One region of the Massilia genomosp. 1 genome, then DNA from elsewhere that is predicted to be linked to it. Evidence: predicted binding sites of a transcription regulator. Region 1 holds the regulator's gene; each other region holds the start of a gene.

Region 1 (4,210 bases):
CGCTGCTGGCGAGTACCCCGGCCAGCGCGCAGCGTGCGAAATGCGGTCCGCAGCCATCCCTGGCAATCAATTCGCTCAACACGGCCATCGCCGCTTGCGGCCAGCGCGCGGCCGCCGCGTCAAAACGCGCGGACGAATACGACCTGCCCAGTGTTTCAAGCGCCAGCGCCGTCATCGCTTCGTGCGTGCCGATGCAACTGAGCCCGTCCGAGGTTTCCTCGTAGATGGCATGCGGGGCCAGGAGCGCGACCGCGCCGGCGCCACGGTCGCGCACCACCGTGGCCACGTGCCTGGCCGATGTGCCGATGTTGTGCTCACCGCAGCTTGCCGCCTTGGGCCAGCGGCGCAACGCTTTGATGGCGGCGTCCGAGGTGGCGTAGGCCTTGAACCACTCGTACTGTTCGAACCAGGGCGCGGGAGGCTGGCCTTCCGGCGACTGCGTGCCCAGGGTCAGTTCGTTGGCCAGGTCCGGCGCATCGGGCAGCAGGATGGCCAGCAGGGGACGGCGCCAGTCGGGCAGCGATGGTGCGGCCTGCCGCATCGACCGCACGCACGCGTTCCAGTCCTCCTCGCGCGCCTGCGCCAGGTGCTCACGCAACAGCATGTCGGCCTCGCGATAGCCGCCGGTTAACCAGCTGTAGCCGCTATTGTCCACGTCGGCGCTGATGGCGTACGCCAGGCCGGAGGGATCGCGCTCCTGATCGAGGACCATTCCCAGCCGCTGCAGATACACCGCGACGGCGTAGGGCAAGCCTCTGTCGCTCACCAGGAAGTCGGTGAAGGCGCTGGTATGCACCTCGCCGTAGGCGGAACCGGTTTTCGCTTCCAGCAGCATCATGATGGCGTCCGACAGGGGCGAACCGCGCCGCCGGTCCTGGGCGATGCGCTCGATGGTTTCGGCCACGGCATCGCGGTACGCGGGATCGGAGAGCTCCGCACTGAAGGTGCAATGGCGGGTGACCAGCTTGAAGTCGTCCCAGCATGCGCCGGCGTCGATGGCGCGCGCCATGCCGGGGAACCGGCGCGACGGCATTGCCAGCGCTGCCAGTGCGGGCGATATGTCGACCAGCGGCTCGACCGCCAGCCAGGGCGCCACAGCGCCTGGCGCGGCGATGGCGGGCGCGATGGGGAGCGGGGCGGGTGCGGCTGGCGCGGCTGGCACAGGCGCCAGCGGCGGCGCTGCGCCGATCTCGGCATAGCCCTTGCCGGTTTTTTCGCGTATCAGTTTGTCCATTGCCGCCACCGCCGTGGCGCGGTCAGGATGGGTGTTGGTTTGCCCCTGTCCCGCCGTGCCCACCTTGCCGTAGCGGACATGGAGATCGCAGCCATCCTGCTCGACTTCCCAGAATTTGTTGGACGCGCCTTCGCAACACTCGAAACGTCGCATTCGGCGTCCTAAGCGAGCTTGAAGGGAAGGGGGAAGCGGCTGCCGGCGCGCGCCGTACACTTGTTTCGCTTGCTCATAACGAATGATAAGATAAGTGTTGCAAAAAATGATACTTTACGGCAAAGCGGTGCCCCTGTCGAGCCGTGCCAATCCGGTTATGATGCGCATCCGGACATCCCATCGTGAGACATGCAATGAAGAAAACCCTGTTTTGCCTGGCATTGATGCTGGGCGGCGTGGCGCAAGCGGACGAGCTGGCCGACGCCAACGCCCTGTTCGCGAAAAAATCCTATCCGCAAGCGCTGCAGCTCTACACCAAACTGGCTAACGCCGGCAATGCCGAAGCCCAATTGCACATGGGCGAAATGTATTTTTACGGCGAGGCGGGGACGGTGGACCTGGCCAAGGCCGAAGCCTGGTTCAAGAAATCGGCGGCCAAGGGCAACAAGAGCGCCGCCGGCTCGCTCGAGATGATCAAAAAGCGCGAGACGCGGCGCGCCGAGCTCGATTACTGGATATCCGGATACGATGGCGCCGAGTTCAGCGCAGGCCAGTTCCGCTGTCCGGCGCCGCGCATTCCGGCCATGTCGAAGCAGAACGACGAGATCGAGAGCGTCTCGGCCAAGGTCGCCGCGTGGCAGGATTGCTACAACGCCTTCGTGCGCAAGCTGAACGACGCGAGCCCGCTGACCAAGCGCATTCCCAAGGATATCGCCGACCTCTTGACCAAGGAAGAAACCGAGCAGTCGCGCCTGCACCTGGAAGGCGTGTATGCCGGCATCGCCGAAAACGCCAAGGTTTCGGCCAAGCTGGTGCTGGCCGACTTCGGCGCCTGGCGCAGCGCCACCGACGCCTATATCAAGGAACACAACCGCATCGTGACCGATGCGGCCGCAAGCGCGCCGCGCAAGGGCGACTGAAGCAGGCGGGCGCAGCCGGGCCGCGCCCGCGCCCTCAGTTCCAGCTGCGCATCAAGCCCACCGCCAGGCCTTCGAGCGCGAAATCGTCGGTCGCCGGATCGACGTGGATGACCTTGAAGTCCGGGTTTTCCGGCAGCAGTTCGATCAGCGAGCCAGTCTTTTTGTAGCGCTTGACGGTGACGTCGTCACCGATGCGGGCCACCACGATCTGGCCATTCTTGGCGCTGTCGACCTTTTTGACGGCCAGCAAGTCGCCATCCATGATGCCGGCGTCGCGCATCGACCAGCCACGCACCTTGAGCAGGAAATCGGGGCGCGACGAAAACATCGCCGGGTCCACGCTGTAGGTCGCTTCCACATGTTCCTGCGCCAGGATGGGCGAACCGGCGGCCACGCGCCCGACCAGCGGCAGCGACATGAGCAGGTTCGGCGGCGGCATGGCGATGGCGTCGACGCTGGCGCCGATCAGGCGGATGCCGCGCGAGGTGCCCGGCGAAATTTCGATGGCGCCCTTGCGCGCGAGCGCCTGCAGGTGCTCTTCGGCCGCGTTGGCCGACTTGAAGCCCAGTTCATTGGCGATCTCGGCACGGGTCGGAGGAAAGCCCGTGTTCTCGATCGCATCCTTGATCAGGTTGAGGATTTGTTCTTGCCGTGGTGTGAGCTTGATCATCGATGTGCGGGACTGTGTATATGGACAGACTGTATTTTTGTACAGTATTTCGCGCAATGCAAGGGTTAATTGGCAGAACGGGGAATTATTTGCGACAGGGGCTGTCCAACAAGGACCAAAGGAGGCGCGTCATGGAGCGGCTGGCGGTTTCACCGGTGGGTTATGAGGACGATTTTGTGCTGTGGCGCGAGCAGCAGGCGCAGTTGCTGCGGGCGGAGCGCAGGGAACCCGCAGCTCATCTCGGGCACATCGTTGCGTGCGCGGAACAGCGTCGCAAAAAGAATGTTGTGCCATAAACGCCGCCGAAACCCGTAAGCGCCTCACAGCGTCCTTGTCTGTTGCTCCATTTCACGCTATAATCGCCGGCTTTCCCTTCCCACACTCGTCTTGACGCCGAGGTGGGCATTTGTTTAAACGTCCCTAAGGAGTTATGCATGCGTCATTATGAAATCGTTTTTATCGTCCACCCGGACCAAAGCGAGCAAGTCCCGGCGATGATCGAACGCTACAAAGCCAGCGTAAGCACGCGCGGCGGTTCGGTTCACCGTGTTGAAGACTGGGGCCGTCGCCAGATGGCTTACTCGATCCAGAAGCTGCCAAAAGCGCACTACATCTGCCTGAACATCGAATGCGACAACGAGACCCTCGTGGAACTCGAAACCGCGTTCAAATTCAATGATGCCGTGCTGCGTCACCTCACCGTTAAGATGAAGAAGGCTGAAACCACACCGTCGCCGATGATGAAATCGGTACAACGTGAAGACGCAGCCAAGAGCCACCGCACTGAAGCGCCTGCTCCTGCAGCCGCGCCAGCGCCAGCTCCAGCCGCAGCAGCGTAATTGTTGACAAGATTCCCTGAACGCGAATTGACCTCACCTCGGTGAATCAACTCCAGTTCGTAGCCCAGATTTGCGAGCGCGACGTATTGCGCTACACCCCGGCCGGCGTGCCCATCGTGACCGCCACCCTGCTGCACAGTTCGCAGCAGATGGAAGCAGGGCTTGCCAGGTTGGTCGAATTCGAGATCACCGCGCTTGCCGCGGGCGAGATTTCGGGACGATTCAGCCAGGCCGAATTGGGCGCCGTTCATCAGTTCACGGGATTTCTGGCCAAGAAGAACCGCAGCAGCAAAAGCCTGGTGTTTCACATCATTGATTTCTGTGCCGCCGCCTGAGGCGTCAGCACATTTTTAGATACAGGAGCCTCAAATGGCATTCGGTAAAAAATTCGACA
Region 2 (4,210 bases), on a different contig from region 1:
CGAGCGGGCGCACCTTGCTCATCAGCCTGGGCGCGATTGCCATGCTGATCGGGATTGCCTGCGCGATATGGATCACGGGTACCATCACGCGGCCGATCCGGGCTGCCGTGCGGGTCGCCGAAACGGTGGCCTCGGGCGACCTGACCAGCCGCATCGCGATCGACAGCCGCGACGAAACCGGGCAACTGATGCAATCGCTCAAGCGCATGAACGATAGCCTGGTCGATATCGTCGGCGAGGTACGCAGCGGCACCGACGCCATTGGCACGGCCTCGCGCGAGATTGCCAGCGGCAACCTGGATCTGTCCTCGCGCACCGAAGACCAGGCCAGTTCACTGCAAGAAACAGCCTCGGCCATGGACCAGCTGACCTCCACCGTCAAGCTCAACGCCGACAACGCGCGCGAAGCGAACCAGTTGGCCATCAGCGCGGCCGCGGTGGCGATCCGTGGCGGCACGGTGGTGTCGGACGTGGTGGCGACGATGAGTTCGATCAATGCATCGTCGACCAAGATTGTCGAGATTATCGGCGTGATCGACGGGATTGCTTTCCAGACCAATATTCTTGCGCTCAATGCGGCGGTGGAAGCGGCGCGGGCCGGCGAGCAGGGGCGCGGGTTTGCGGTGGTGGCCTCCGAAGTGCGCATCCTGGCGCAACGTTCGGCGGCGGCCGCGAAAGAGATCAAGCAACTGATCGGCGACTCGGTCAGCAAGGTCGACAACGGCACGCGTTTGGTGGACCAGGCCGGCAAGACGATGGAAGAAGTGGTGACGAGCATCAACCGCGTGACGCGCATCATGAACGACATCACCAGCGCCAGCGACGAGCAGCGCGACGGCATCGAACAGGTCAATTTGGCGGTGACCCAGATGGACCAGGTGACCCAGCAGAACGCGGCGCTGGTCGAGCAGGCCGCGGCGGCGGCGGCGGCGATGCAGGACCAGGCGGCGCAACTGTCGCAGGTGGTCGGCGTGTTCAAGCTCGGCCAGCCGACGGGCGGACGGCGCGCGCTGGCGCTGGCGGGCCGGTGAACGCCGGTCCGCAGCGACGCGGCGGCGCCGACCCGGCGCCTGGACAGGGGCAGGGGCAGGGCGCAAGTGTGCTTCAGCCGGGGCACGCCGTGGCCGCGCCAGCACAGGCGCAGGCCACGCCCGTGCTTCAGGCGGAACAAGCCGCTCCCGCGCACGGGCAAGCCGCGCCGGTTCGGCGTAGCATGTGCGCCCTGTGTACGCGACCGGCGGCGGCGTGCATCTGCCGCTGGATTCGTCCGGTCGCCAGCGAGGTGCGCTTGCTGATCCTGCAGCACCCGCTGGAAGTGCGCAACGCCAAGGGCAGTGCGCGCCTGCTGCACCTGAGCGTGGCCGGCAGCACGCTGGTCGCCGGCGAGGTATTCGACCCGGCGCAACTGTCCGCGCTGCTGGACGTGGAAGGCCGGCAGGCTGTGTTGCTCTATCCCGACACGCCGGACGACCGCTCGCTGGGCATGCCGACGCCGCCGCCACTGCCGTCGGGGCTGCTAGGCGCGCCTGGCAAACTGCTGCTTGTCGTGCTCGACGGCACCTGGCGCAAAAGCCGCAAGATGCTGTACCGTAATCCCCTGCTGCATGCCTTGCCACGCCTGCCGCTGAGCGACATGCCGCCCTCGCGTTACCGCATCCGCAAGGCGCACGCCCCTGACCAGCTCTCGACCCTGGAAGCGACGTGTCATGCCTTGGGTGAGATCGACGGCGACCACGATAAGTTCCTGCCGCTGAGCCGCGCTTTCGATGACTTGATCGACACGTTTGTGCTACATCAAGGCCGGCTTTGAACGCTGCTTGAAAAAGCCGCATCACCGGCGTAGAATACTGTATGTTTATACAGTTAAATGGGTGCTCCGGTGACCGATCGCGACAAGGACTTTGAAGAAAGCGTCATGCTCCCGCCGCGCCCGCTGGCGGCGCAAAAGGGGCGCGGCGCCGTCACCAACCTGCAGGGCCGCTACGAGGTCAATGCGCGCGAGCGGTTTGACGACGGCTGGGTGCATGCCGACGAGGACGACGCGCCGGCGCCGTTCCGCACCCAGGTCACCGACGAATTCGCCAGGACCATCCTGAGCCGCAACAGCTCGCCCGACATTCCCTTCAATGTGTCGCTCAATCCCTATCGCGGGTGCGAGCACGGCTGCATTTACTGCTTTGCGCGGCCGACCCACAGCTACCTTGGCCTGTCGCCGGGGCTGGACTTCGAAAGCCGCCTGTTCGCCAAGGTCAACGCGCCCGAGCTGCTGCGGCGCGAGCTGGCCAGGCCGTCCTACGTGCCGGAGCCGATCGCGGTCGGCGTCAACACCGACGCCTACCAGCCGTGCGAGCGTGGGCTGGGCATTACCCGGCGCGTGCTGGAAGTGCTGCACGACTGCGAGCATCCGGTCGCGCTGATCAGCAAGTCCTCGCTGATCGAGCGCGACATCGACCTGATCGGGGCCATGGCGGCCAAGAACCAGGCGATTGCGGCCGTCACGCTCACCACGCTCGACCCTGCCATCTCGCGCACGCTCGAGCCGCGCGCGGCGGCGCCGGCGCGGCGTTTGCGCACGATCCGGCGCCTGACCGACGCCGGCATCCCGGTGCGGGTCAGCGTGGCGCCGGTGATTCCCTTCGTCACCGAGCCCGAGCTCGAACGCGTGCTGGAAGCGGCGCGCGACGCCGGGGCCGTGAGCGCGCACTACGTCGTGCTGCGACTGCCATTGGAGGTCAATCCCCTGTTCCAGGAATGGCTGCAGGCACACTTTCCCGAGCGGGCGCAGCGGGTGATGAACCGGGTGCGCGAAATGCGCGGCGGCAAAGACTACGACAGCGACTTCAGCAAGCGCATGCACGGGGAGGGCGTCTGGGCCGATCTGATACGCCAGCGTTTCGTCAAGGCGGTGGAGCGGCTGGGCATGAACCTGACCAGCGGGCGGTTTGGCGAGCTGGACACGTCACGCTTCAAGAAGCCGATCGTCGTTCCCCCGGCCAAGCCCAAACAATGCGGCAACGCCACCGGCCAGCTGGATTTGTTTTCCTGAGCTGCGCTATCAGCAGCACAACAACGCCAACAGGCGTGCTGGGCGTAAAAGGCCAGCGGCCGCATTGCGCCATGCGTGCGTCAACCTGGCGCATGCAGGGCGACACGGCGCACGCGTGGCGCAATGCGCCCGGCGCCGCCATCATCGCCTGTCGCAGAGAATATCGCATTGTCCTGTTGGCGGCCGCGTTCTCGCAGGGCGAACAGCTGGTGGATGAGAGCCACTTGTGTTTCGTGCTTCATTGGAATGTCCATATTGTTGTGCCGGCGAGGGCTGCCGCACCGGCATAATGTACTCTCAAATAAGACCCTGGCTAGCTGTGCGAACGCATGGATCGGATCAGGTTCCCGCGTCCACGAGCAAGTGCCAGCTAGTCACTGCGCACCACGGTGCCTTGTGCGATAGCGCAGATTTTCTCCACCCCGTCTTGCACCGCATAGATCTCCGCCGAGCAAACGGCCTGGCGCTTTCCGACGCTCTTTGCCTGGGCGCGAGCGATCAGATGCGTTCCCGTGGCGGGTCTGACGTAGTTGATCTTGTACTCGGATGTCAGGGCATTGCCGCCGAGCGCTACGCCACCAGCGAAGGTAATGGCGTTGTCGGCGAGGTAGCTGACCACCCCGCCATGCACGAAACCGTGCTGCTGTTTCAGATTGTCAGTGATGTCGATGCGGATTTCCGCTTCAGTCGGCCCGGTGCTGACGAGCTTGGCTGCCAGGAATTGGCTGAACGGCTGGGCTTCAAAGATTTCGCGTGCAATTTCGTGAATGTCGGGCATGTCAACCTCTTAGAAAACGGTAAGAACCGTGGAAATCGGGGGGGCATGCGTTGGCGTACGAGCGGAATGTCAAGCGCAACAAGCCGAACTGTTGCCGCGCGAATGCCGCTGCCGGCATACGCAGGTATGGGACATATTCATTCGTCTTATCCGCCCCGACCATCGCGATCAGCTCGGGTTTGGCGGCCTCGATCCGCTGGACCCATTCCCGACAGATGCGGGCATAATCGAGCTTGTCATTGCGAACGTTGAGCAGGCTAAGCACGCGGTCGGAAGCTGCCAGGATTTCCGTTTGCCGCGACAAGCATCCGCCCTACACTTGCCCCCCCCGTTTTTTGATCTGGATACTGCCCACATCAAAACGTTTCGTTTTAATTTTTTTGCAA
Region 3 (4,210 bases), on a different contig from region 1:
CCCCGGCCGCACCACCGCCACTTCGATCACCAGATCGTAAAAGGTGCGCGGCAGCATGCGCGGGAGCATGCTCATCTGCGCGCGCGATTCGATCTGGAACACGCCCACCGTGTCGGCCGCGCAAATCATGTCGTAGGTCGCGCGGTCCTCGGCCGGAATGTCTTGCAGGGAAAACACCGTGCCGCGCAGCTCGCCCACCAGCTCGAGCGCGCGCCGCAGCGCCGTGAGCATGCCGAGCGCCAGTACATCGACTTTCAGCAAGCCCAGTTCTTCCAGGTCGTCCTTGTCCCACTGGATCACGCTGCGCTCCGCCATGCTGGCGTTTTCGATCGGCACCAGGCGCGAGAGCTTGCCGGCGGCGATGACAAAACCGCCCGGGTGCTGCGACAGGTGGCGCGGAAAACCAAGCAGGCGCTGGGCCAGGGTGGCCCATTGCTGGGCCAGCGGGGAATCCGGGTCGAGCCCGCATTCGGCCAGGCGCTTGACCAGGTCGTCCTTGCTGTCGAACCAATGGTGCGTCCTGGCGACTTTGTCGACGATGGCCAGGTCGACCCCGAGCGCCTTGCCGCTGTCGCGCAGGGCGCTCTTGGGACGGTAGCTGATCACCACGGCGGCCAGGGCGGCGCGCGCGCGCCCGTATTTGTTGTAGATGTACTGGATCACTTCTTCGCGCCGCTGGTGTTCGAAGTCGACGTCGATGTCGGGCGGCTCGTCGCGCTCCTTGGAAATGAAGCGCCCGAACAGCAGATTGCCGCGCGCGGGGTCGACTTCGGTAATCCCCAGGCAGTAGCAGACGGCCGAGTTGGCGGCCGAACCGCGTCCCTGGCACAAAATCCCGATCGAGCGCGCATGGCGCACGATGTCGTACACGGTCAAAAAATAGGGTTCGTAGCGCAGTTCGCCGATCAGCCCGAGCTCGGTTTCGAGCTGTTCCTGCACCTTGGCCGGTATGCCGAGCGGAAAGCGGTGGTGCGCGCCGATATAGGTTTCGGCGCGCAGGTAGCCCGCTGCCGTTTGGCCGGGCGGCACCAGTTCGTCCGGGTATTCGTAGCGCAGCTGGTCGAGCGAAAACGTACACAGGCGCGCGATGCGCAGCGTTTCGGCCAGCGCCTCGGGGCTGTACAGGTTGGCCAGGCGCAGGCGCGCGCGCAGGTGCTGTTCGGCGTTTTGCGCCAGTTCGTAACCGCACTCGGCCACGGGCGTGTTGAGGCGGATCGCGCACAGGGTGTCGTGCAGCGGCTTGCGCGAGCGCACGTGCATGCAGACGTGGCCCAGCGCCACCACGGCCAGGCCGTGCTGCCAGGCCACTTCGTCGACCGTGGCGCGGTGCGCTTCGTCAAACGCGCGGTGCAGCAGGTTCAGGCCCAGCCAGGCGCGGCCGGGAAAGGTGGCGCCGATCCAGGCGGCCTGGGTGTGCAGGCGGTCGAGGTCGGCCGCGTCATGGCCGGGATAGGCGGGCAGCAAAATCGCCAGGCAGTCGGGCATGCCGGCCAGGTGGGCGTAGGCGGCGGCGGGCGCGGCCAGGTCGGCCGGCGTGAGCAGGTAGGTCCCCTTGGCCGTGCGCGTGCGCGCCAGGGTGATCAGCTCGGCCAGGTTGCCATAGCCGTTGCGGTTCTGCGCCAGCAGGATCAGCGACAGGGCCGCGCCGCCATCGTCATGGCACAGGTGGAAATGGGCGCCGATGATCAGGGGCAGCGCCGCCTTCTTGGCTTCGGCATGGGCCCGCACCACTCCCGCCAAGGAACATTCGTCGGTAATGGCCAGCGCCGCGTACCCGAGCTGGACGGCGCGGGCCACCAGTTCTTCGGCGTGGGAAGCGCCATGCAGGAAGGAAAAGTTGGTCAAACAATACAACTCGGCGTAATCGGGGAGGCTGGGGACGGGCGCGGCGCTACTCATGGGAAAATATTACAATCAAATGTTTGAGAGAAAATACTGTATGAAAACACAGTATACCTTCGGGCATTTTCTTGCCAATTGGGAATAACTATGCCGGTGCATCGGCTGCGCCGTGTTGGTGCATGACCCGCGCACGGCCATCGGGCCGGGCCGGGCCGGGCCGCGCCGGGCCACCACCCGGGACCGCACCATCGCGGTGCGCACCAAGGTGTGGCGGCCTGGGTCGCGGGCGCTGCGGCGCCGGCCGGCGAAGCGGCAGCGGCCGCTCACGGCGATTGACAACGTTGTCATTGCGCCACACCGCGCTGGACGTGGGGCATGGAAATTGCATTAGAATCAATCTCCTTCCAATAAAAACCCCGGAGACCGTCGCGTGTTCACCACCACCCCTTTACGTAGGTCCGTCTTGCTCGCTTTGTACGGCAGTGCCGCTCTCGCCTTGGTCGCCCCCGCCAGCTTCGCCCAGTCGGGCCAGCAAGCCACCAAGGAAGAGGTCATCCCCAGCGTCAGCGTGGTTGGCTCACGCCGCGTCTCGGCCACTTCCGCCACCGATACGGCGGTCCCGGTCGACCTGATTCCCATGACCCGCCTGGCCGAGCAGGGCGGCCAGTTCGACCTGGCCCAGACCCTGACCTATATCTCGCCTTCGTTCAATTCCACACGCCAGAGCGGGGCCGACGGTGCCGACCTGGTCGACTCGGCCGCCCTGCGCGGCCTGGGCTCGGATCAAACCCTGGTGTTGATGAACGGCAAGCGCCGGCACAGCACCTCGCTGGTGAACATTTTCGGCGCGCGCAACCGCGGCAATACCGGCACCGACATGAATGCGATTCCGCTCTTGGCGGTGAAGAACATCCAGGTGCTGCGCGATGGCGCCGCCGCCCAGTACGGCTCGGATGCGATCGCCGGCGTCATCAATATCGAACTGAAAAAATCGCTCGGCTGCGAGAGCGTGCTCGGCGCGGGCCAGTATTCGGCCGGCGACGGCGAGAACTACCTGGCCTCGGCCTATTGCGGCGTGGCCGTGGCCGGCGGCGCGGTCGGCATCACCGCTGAATATCTGGACCGTGGCCGCTCGAACCGGGCCGACGCGGGCAGCCTGCGCACCATCGGCGACAGCAAGGTGCAAAACCAGACCTTGTACCTGAACGGCGAGATCCCGATGGTCGACGGCAAGCTGTATTTCACGGCCGGCACCCAGAAGCGCGATGCCTCCTCGGCCGCGTTCGGCCGCGGTCCGGACCAGATTCCGGTACGTAATGCGCAAGCCATGTATCCGAACGGGTTTGCGCCGTACATCAATGCCGACATCGACGACCATTACGGCACGGTCGGCTATCGCGCCAAGCTGGGCGAGTGGAATGCGGACTTTTCGCAGACCTACGGCTACAACAAGATGCTTTACAACATCAGCAATACGCTCAATGCCTCGATCGCCAACGCCGACCTGCTCAAGGGCGGCAAGGGTGTGTCGGCCTCGCAATTCGACGCCGGCGGTTTTGCCGCCATGCAGCTGACCACGAATGCGGACGCCAGCCGTTTCTTTCCGAACATCTTAAGCGGCCTGAACCTGGCCTTCGGCGCCGAGTTCCGCAAGGAAAACTACAAAATCTTCGCCGGCGAAGCGGGATCGTACAACGATGTCGATGGCCCCGGCTTCGGCGGCGACCCTGGCAGCCAGGGTTTCCCGGGCTTTCGCCCGGGCGACGCGACCGACAACAGCCGCCATAGCGTGGCGGCCTACATCGATGTCGAGACCGACGTCACCGAGCGCCTGAAAGTGCTGTCGGCCGTGCGTTACGAGAAGTTCAGCGACTTCGGCAACAGCGTGACCGGCAAGCTGGCCGCGGCCTACAAGATCAGCGATGCGATCCTGCTGCGCGGTTCGGCCAGCACGGGTTTCCGCGCGCCGTCGCTGCAGCAAGCGTTCTTTTCGTCGACGTTCACCGAGTTCGTCAACGGCAATCCGGTCGATTCGGTGTTCGCGCCGAACGGCGGCAATGTGGCCAATGCGATCGGCATTCCGAAGTTGAAGGAAGAAGAGTCGGTCAGCTTCACCCTGGGCGGCACCTGGACGCCGACCCCGACCACCTCGGTCACGGCCGACCTGTACCGCATCGCGATCGACGACCGCATCGTGTTTTCGGGCCGTTTCGACGCCAGCAACTACGCGCCCATCGTGCCGCTGCTGAGCACCCTGGGCGTGGGCGCGGCCCAGTTCTTCGTCAATTCGCTCGATACCAAGACGCAAGGCCTGGACCTGACGGTGTCGAACCGCAGCGAGGTCGCCGGCGGCAAGCTCAATACCTTC
Region 4 (4,210 bases), on a different contig from region 1:
GGCACGCCGACCGAAGCGGACTTCATGCAGGCCGGTAGCATGCAGGTCGCCGCCGGTTACGCCGTGTACGGCCCGCAGACCATGCTGGTGCTCACCACCGGCAATGGCGTACACTGCTTCACCCTGGACCGCGAAATGGGTTCCTGGGTGCTGACCCAGCGCCACATGATGATTCCCGAAGCGACCAAGGAATTCGCGATCAACATGTCGAACCAGCGCCACTGGCACGCGCCGGTGCAGCGCTATGTCGACGAGCTGCTGGCCGGATCGACCGGCGTTCGTGGCAAGGATTTCAATATGCGCTGGATCGCTTCGATGGTGGCCGACGTGCATCGCATCCTCAACCGCGGCGGCATCTTCATGTATCCGGCCGATACGCGCGACACCTCGATGCCGGGCAAGCTGCGCCTGATGTACGAAGCCAATCCGATGGCGATGATCGTCGAGCAGGCCGGCGGCGCCGCGACCGACGGACGCACCCGCATCCTCGATATCGCGCCGCACAAGCTGCACCAGCGGGTGCCGGTGTTCCTCGGTTCGAAGAGTGAAGTTGAGCGCGTGAGCAGCTATCACGCCGAGTAAAACTGGTTTTTTTGACAAAAACCGAAAGAACGCGCATTCGGACTAGCAATTTTGCCGGGTTCTTTGCTAGAATACGCGTCTTCGCCGATTTAGCTCAGTTGGTAGAGCAGTTCATTCGTAATGAAAAGGTCGCCAGTTCGATTCCGGCAATCGGCACCAGGTATATGTATCAAGTAAAAACCCGCACGCCTCACGGCGTAGCGGGTTTTTTCTTGCCGGTGGCGGCTGATTGGGGCGGGTGCCGGCGCTCATGGGGCGCTCAGCGCAGCGTCGATGGCGCCAGGGACGGGAGGTGCAACAGCGTTTTCCCGCTCTGCGCGCCGCTGGTGTATTTTCCTGCTTCGACGCTGCTGATCATGCCGGACAGGAGCGTCGCGTTAAAGGCAGCGACCCCGAACACCGTTGCCTGGGCTGCCGTGATGGCGGTAATGATGACCGTTTTCTTGAGGTCTTGCCGGCCTTGATTTCAAGGTAGTGGCAATCCATATTGTCAAAGCGCTCATCGAGGCGCTTTTCGAATTCCGCGCGCCGCTCCGCACCCATGCGCACAAACTCGACGTGCCGTTCCTCTGCACACCTTGGCGCTCGACTTCTCTTTGTTCCCGCCCTGCCGACTGGCGACGGTGCTCGGCCCACAACTGCGCCTCGACGCGTTGACGTTCCATCCGCTGCTCGATCCCGGCTTGACGCCATTGCGCTTGTGTTTGCCGCCATTCGGCATCGGCTTTCTTGTATTGCGCTTCCAGCCGTTCGCGTTCTTTTCTGATTTCCTCTCCTTGTTCTACTTCCTGGCTATTCGCCCGACTGATTTTTATGACGAGTAGTCCGACTGATAATTTGAGGTGTGACGACGGCCGGCAGGCGCGTCAACATGCCCGCACATGGCGGGCGCGGTGAAGTAGGTGAGCAGTCAAATCCACCCTTGGCGGCCCGCAGGCGTCCTCAGACGCGATTCATCAAGGTGCGCGCTTCCTGCCGGATCACGCGTCCGACGATGATGCATTCGCCGCCGCGGCAGGCGCGCCGGTGGTAGGCCGGGTCCGGATTCATGGAAGACAGATACCATTCGCGGCCCTCGCGCACCAGTTGCTTGACCACGGCCTCGCCATCGAAATTGACCGCGTACAACTCGTTGTTGATCGGTTTGGTGTCGGCAATATTGATGACGACCACATCGCCTTCGATCATCAACGGCCACATGCTGTCGCCCTTGACGCTGATGGCCAGCAGGCATTGCGGCACCAGGTCGTTTTTCTCGATGAAGCGACGCGGCAGATTGATGGTGGTGTCGGTTTGATCCTCCTGCGACGCCTCGAAGCCCATGACGCCGGCGCGCAAGGTCAGGCTGACCTTCTTGATGGGGATGGTCTCGTCCTGGTCGGCATCGATCGTGATGCGCCTGCCGACCAGGCGGAAATCGTTCTCGCGCGACTGCGCCAAGGCCATCGCATCCTTGGCTGCGGCGTAATCGTCCGCATGCGAGGCCAGCGCGGCGCTGAAGGCGGAGATCGGCACGCCCAGCAGTTTCGAAAACTTGATGGCGACATCGATATTCAAGGGGATTTTGCCGTTGAGATATTGGTTCAAGGCGCTTTGGCCGAACGCCATCTGGTTGGCGGCGGCTTCCTGGGACGCAGGCAGCCCTTGGCTGCGGCGCGCGTGTTGCCACTCAATGAAGAGTTGCTTGAGCTGCGCTGCTTCCGCGAGCTCGTGTGGGTTTAGGGGGAGGGCTGGCATACATCGAACAATATAAGGAAAACTAATAAAAAGCAATCAGTCTGACTGTTGACAAACGTGATTAGTAGGACTAATATACTGCTTATGAACACAGCGATACCTGTCCGGTTTTTGCCCGGCTTTACCAGCGCCTTGTTGCGCCAGGAGGTCATGGTCTCCAGCCGCGCGCGCGGCCGGTGCCAGCCGCCTGATGCGGTCGTCCGGCCCAGCCTGCGTACTACGCCGGTGGCAGGCACGATCAGTCGAGGCGATCGATGTGCGTCACCGGTGCCCGCGCACCGTGCTGCGCGCCGGGCCTGACCCGGCAGTTCGACCAGTTTGACCCCAAGTCCGGCGTCATTGCAGTTGCAATGGCGGCCGCCCCGCCACGCCCGCGCCAGCGGCAGGCATGCCACCAAGGAGAACAGATGACCGTCCAACCAGAACTCAATCACGAAGCGCGCCAGTTGCTCGCCGTCGCATGCGCCTGGCGAGAGAGCCGCAACGCCGCCGTCGCCGCCGGTGGCGTGATCGGGGAATTAACCGCGCTGCGCCATCGCCTCGACGGCGATGCCCTGGCCCAAGCCATCGACACTTACTGGAGGGCAGCATGAGACGTTATCTGGTTGATCAACTGCGTTGCAACATCCTGGCCGCGCTCGCGCACGGTCCCACGCAAGTCGCCCCGCTGGCCCAACGCCTGGGCGCCGATGCCGAAAAGGTGCGCCAGCAATGCCTGGAGCTGTTCCGCGAAGGCGCGATCGGGCGCGATCCGCGCACGCGGCGCGCGCACATGGTGTACCGGGCCGCCGGCCTGCCCGATCCCACCGAACCCGATCCGCACCCGATCCAGCGCGTCCTGGCGTCAGAATGGAAGGGCCATCCCTACCGCGATCCGCTGGTTGCCGCGCTGTTCGGCCCGACGGGGAGGGCGCATGGGGCCGGTTTTGGCTTGTCGCATCATGGCGGCCATCGGGCCGACTGCTAAACATACAGGCCAGAATTTGGCGAACATGGCCGGATGCGATTGCCGCGCACCCTCCGCGAACGCAGTGCGAGCCCTGCGAGCGGAGGGCAAGGCCGCAGCGCGCCGGCCGTGGAACGCAAAAATGCCCCTTATTCATGGGCGTGTATGTAGAGCCTGCCTCGGCAGGCCGGCATCGCAGCCGGCCTGCCCGGCAATGCCATTGATCGGGCTCATTCACCTGTCCATCCTGCGCCGGCATCGCCCGCGTCAATATTGCATTGTTGAGGGCGCGCAAAGCGCCCGCACCCCCCCATTCCCACCCTCCGGCATAACAATGCCTCCTGGCATGCATGGCAATTCTGTTAGTCACCGCACAGTGAGCAAACGGCAATCGTTATATTTTTTGTATTCGGCACCAACAACAGGTGTCACCACCGCGCTGGTAACAAACTTTTAGAGGAATGGATCATGGACAATCAAAAATCGAACGGCGGCAACGCAAGCAATCTGGGTAACGAAGGTTCGGGCAGCAGCATGGGCAAGGATCTTGGCGCCGGCCGCAGCGAGAATAACAAGCCCAACGACAACAACAAGGGCAGCGATCTGAGCAAAAGCGCGACCGACCTGCACAACACCATCGACAAGGCCGCCGACGCCGCCCAGCCGATCGTCGATCGCATGGCTTCCAGCGCCCACGCCGGTGTCGACAAAGTCAGTGGCGCCCTGAGCGGCGTGACTGGTCGCGTCGATGAAAAAACCCGCCAGCTGACCGATGCCTACAAGAACTTCGCAGAAACCGGGCGCGACTATGTCCGCACCAGCCCGGCGACCTCGATCCTGGTAGCGCTGGGCGTCGGTTACACGCTGTCAAAACTGCTGGGCCGTCGTAACTGACCTGCGCTGTCATGCGCTGGCAGGGTCCCGGGCGGTTTGCGCCGTCCGGGC

Evidence for each region. Region 1 encodes LexA, which represses DNA repair genes until DNA is damaged. Its sites were predicted from a motif close to ACTGTATNNNNATACAGT; they were not measured.
Region 2: a site for LexA is predicted at 1,847-1,864, ahead of F1735_RS14430 (PA0069 family radical SAM protein). Genes of this name have one in related genera too.
Region 3: a site for LexA is predicted at 1,935-1,952, ahead of F1735_RS00170 (error-prone DNA polymerase). Genes of this name have one in related genera too.
Region 4: a site for LexA is predicted at 2,397-2,414, ahead of F1735_RS00270 (LexA family transcriptional regulator). Genes of this name have one in related genera too.

What each region holds. Positions count from the first base shown of each region.
Region 1 covers NZ_WHJF01000037.1:51,468-55,677, forward strand. Annotated here, with positions in the region: gene F1735_RS15680 (WGR and DUF4132 domain-containing protein) at 1-1,387, opposite strand, end outside; gene F1735_RS15685 (tetratricopeptide repeat protein) at 1,582-2,307, shown strand; gene lexA (transcriptional repressor LexA) at 2,342-2,977, opposite strand; gene F1735_RS15695 (DUF29 domain-containing protein) at 3,109-3,273, shown strand; gene rpsF (30S ribosomal protein S6) at 3,412-3,816, shown strand; gene priB (primosomal replication protein N) at 3,858-4,151, shown strand; gene rpsR (30S ribosomal protein S18) at 4,186-4,210, shown strand, end outside.
Region 2 covers NZ_WHJF01000032.1:39,857-44,066, reverse strand. Annotated here, with positions in the region: gene F1735_RS14440 (methyl-accepting chemotaxis protein) at 1-1,031, shown strand, start outside; gene F1735_RS14435 (tRNA-uridine aminocarboxypropyltransferase) at 1,028-1,810, shown strand; gene F1735_RS14430 (PA0069 family radical SAM protein) at 1,916-3,046, shown strand; gene F1735_RS14425 (hypothetical protein) at 3,082-3,336, shown strand; gene F1735_RS14420 (PaaI family thioesterase) at 3,417-3,824, opposite strand; gene F1735_RS14415 (class I SAM-dependent methyltransferase) at 3,826-4,128, opposite strand.
Region 3 covers NZ_WHJF01000001.1:31,833-36,042, reverse strand. Annotated here, with positions in the region: gene F1735_RS00170 (error-prone DNA polymerase) at 1-1,899, opposite strand, end outside; gene F1735_RS00165 (TonB-dependent receptor plug domain-containing protein) at 2,273-4,210, shown strand, end outside.
Region 4 covers NZ_WHJF01000001.1:62,645-66,854, reverse strand. Annotated here, with positions in the region: gene F1735_RS00285 (class 1 fructose-bisphosphatase) at 1-582, shown strand, start outside; tRNA gene F1735_RS00280 (tRNA-Thr) at 666-741, shown strand; gene F1735_RS00275 (hypothetical protein) at 1,161-1,406, shown strand; gene F1735_RS00270 (LexA family transcriptional regulator) at 1,525-2,319, opposite strand; gene F1735_RS00265 (hypothetical protein) at 2,727-2,912, shown strand; gene F1735_RS00260 (hypothetical protein) at 2,909-3,286, shown strand; gene F1735_RS00255 (DUF883 family protein) at 3,734-4,159, shown strand.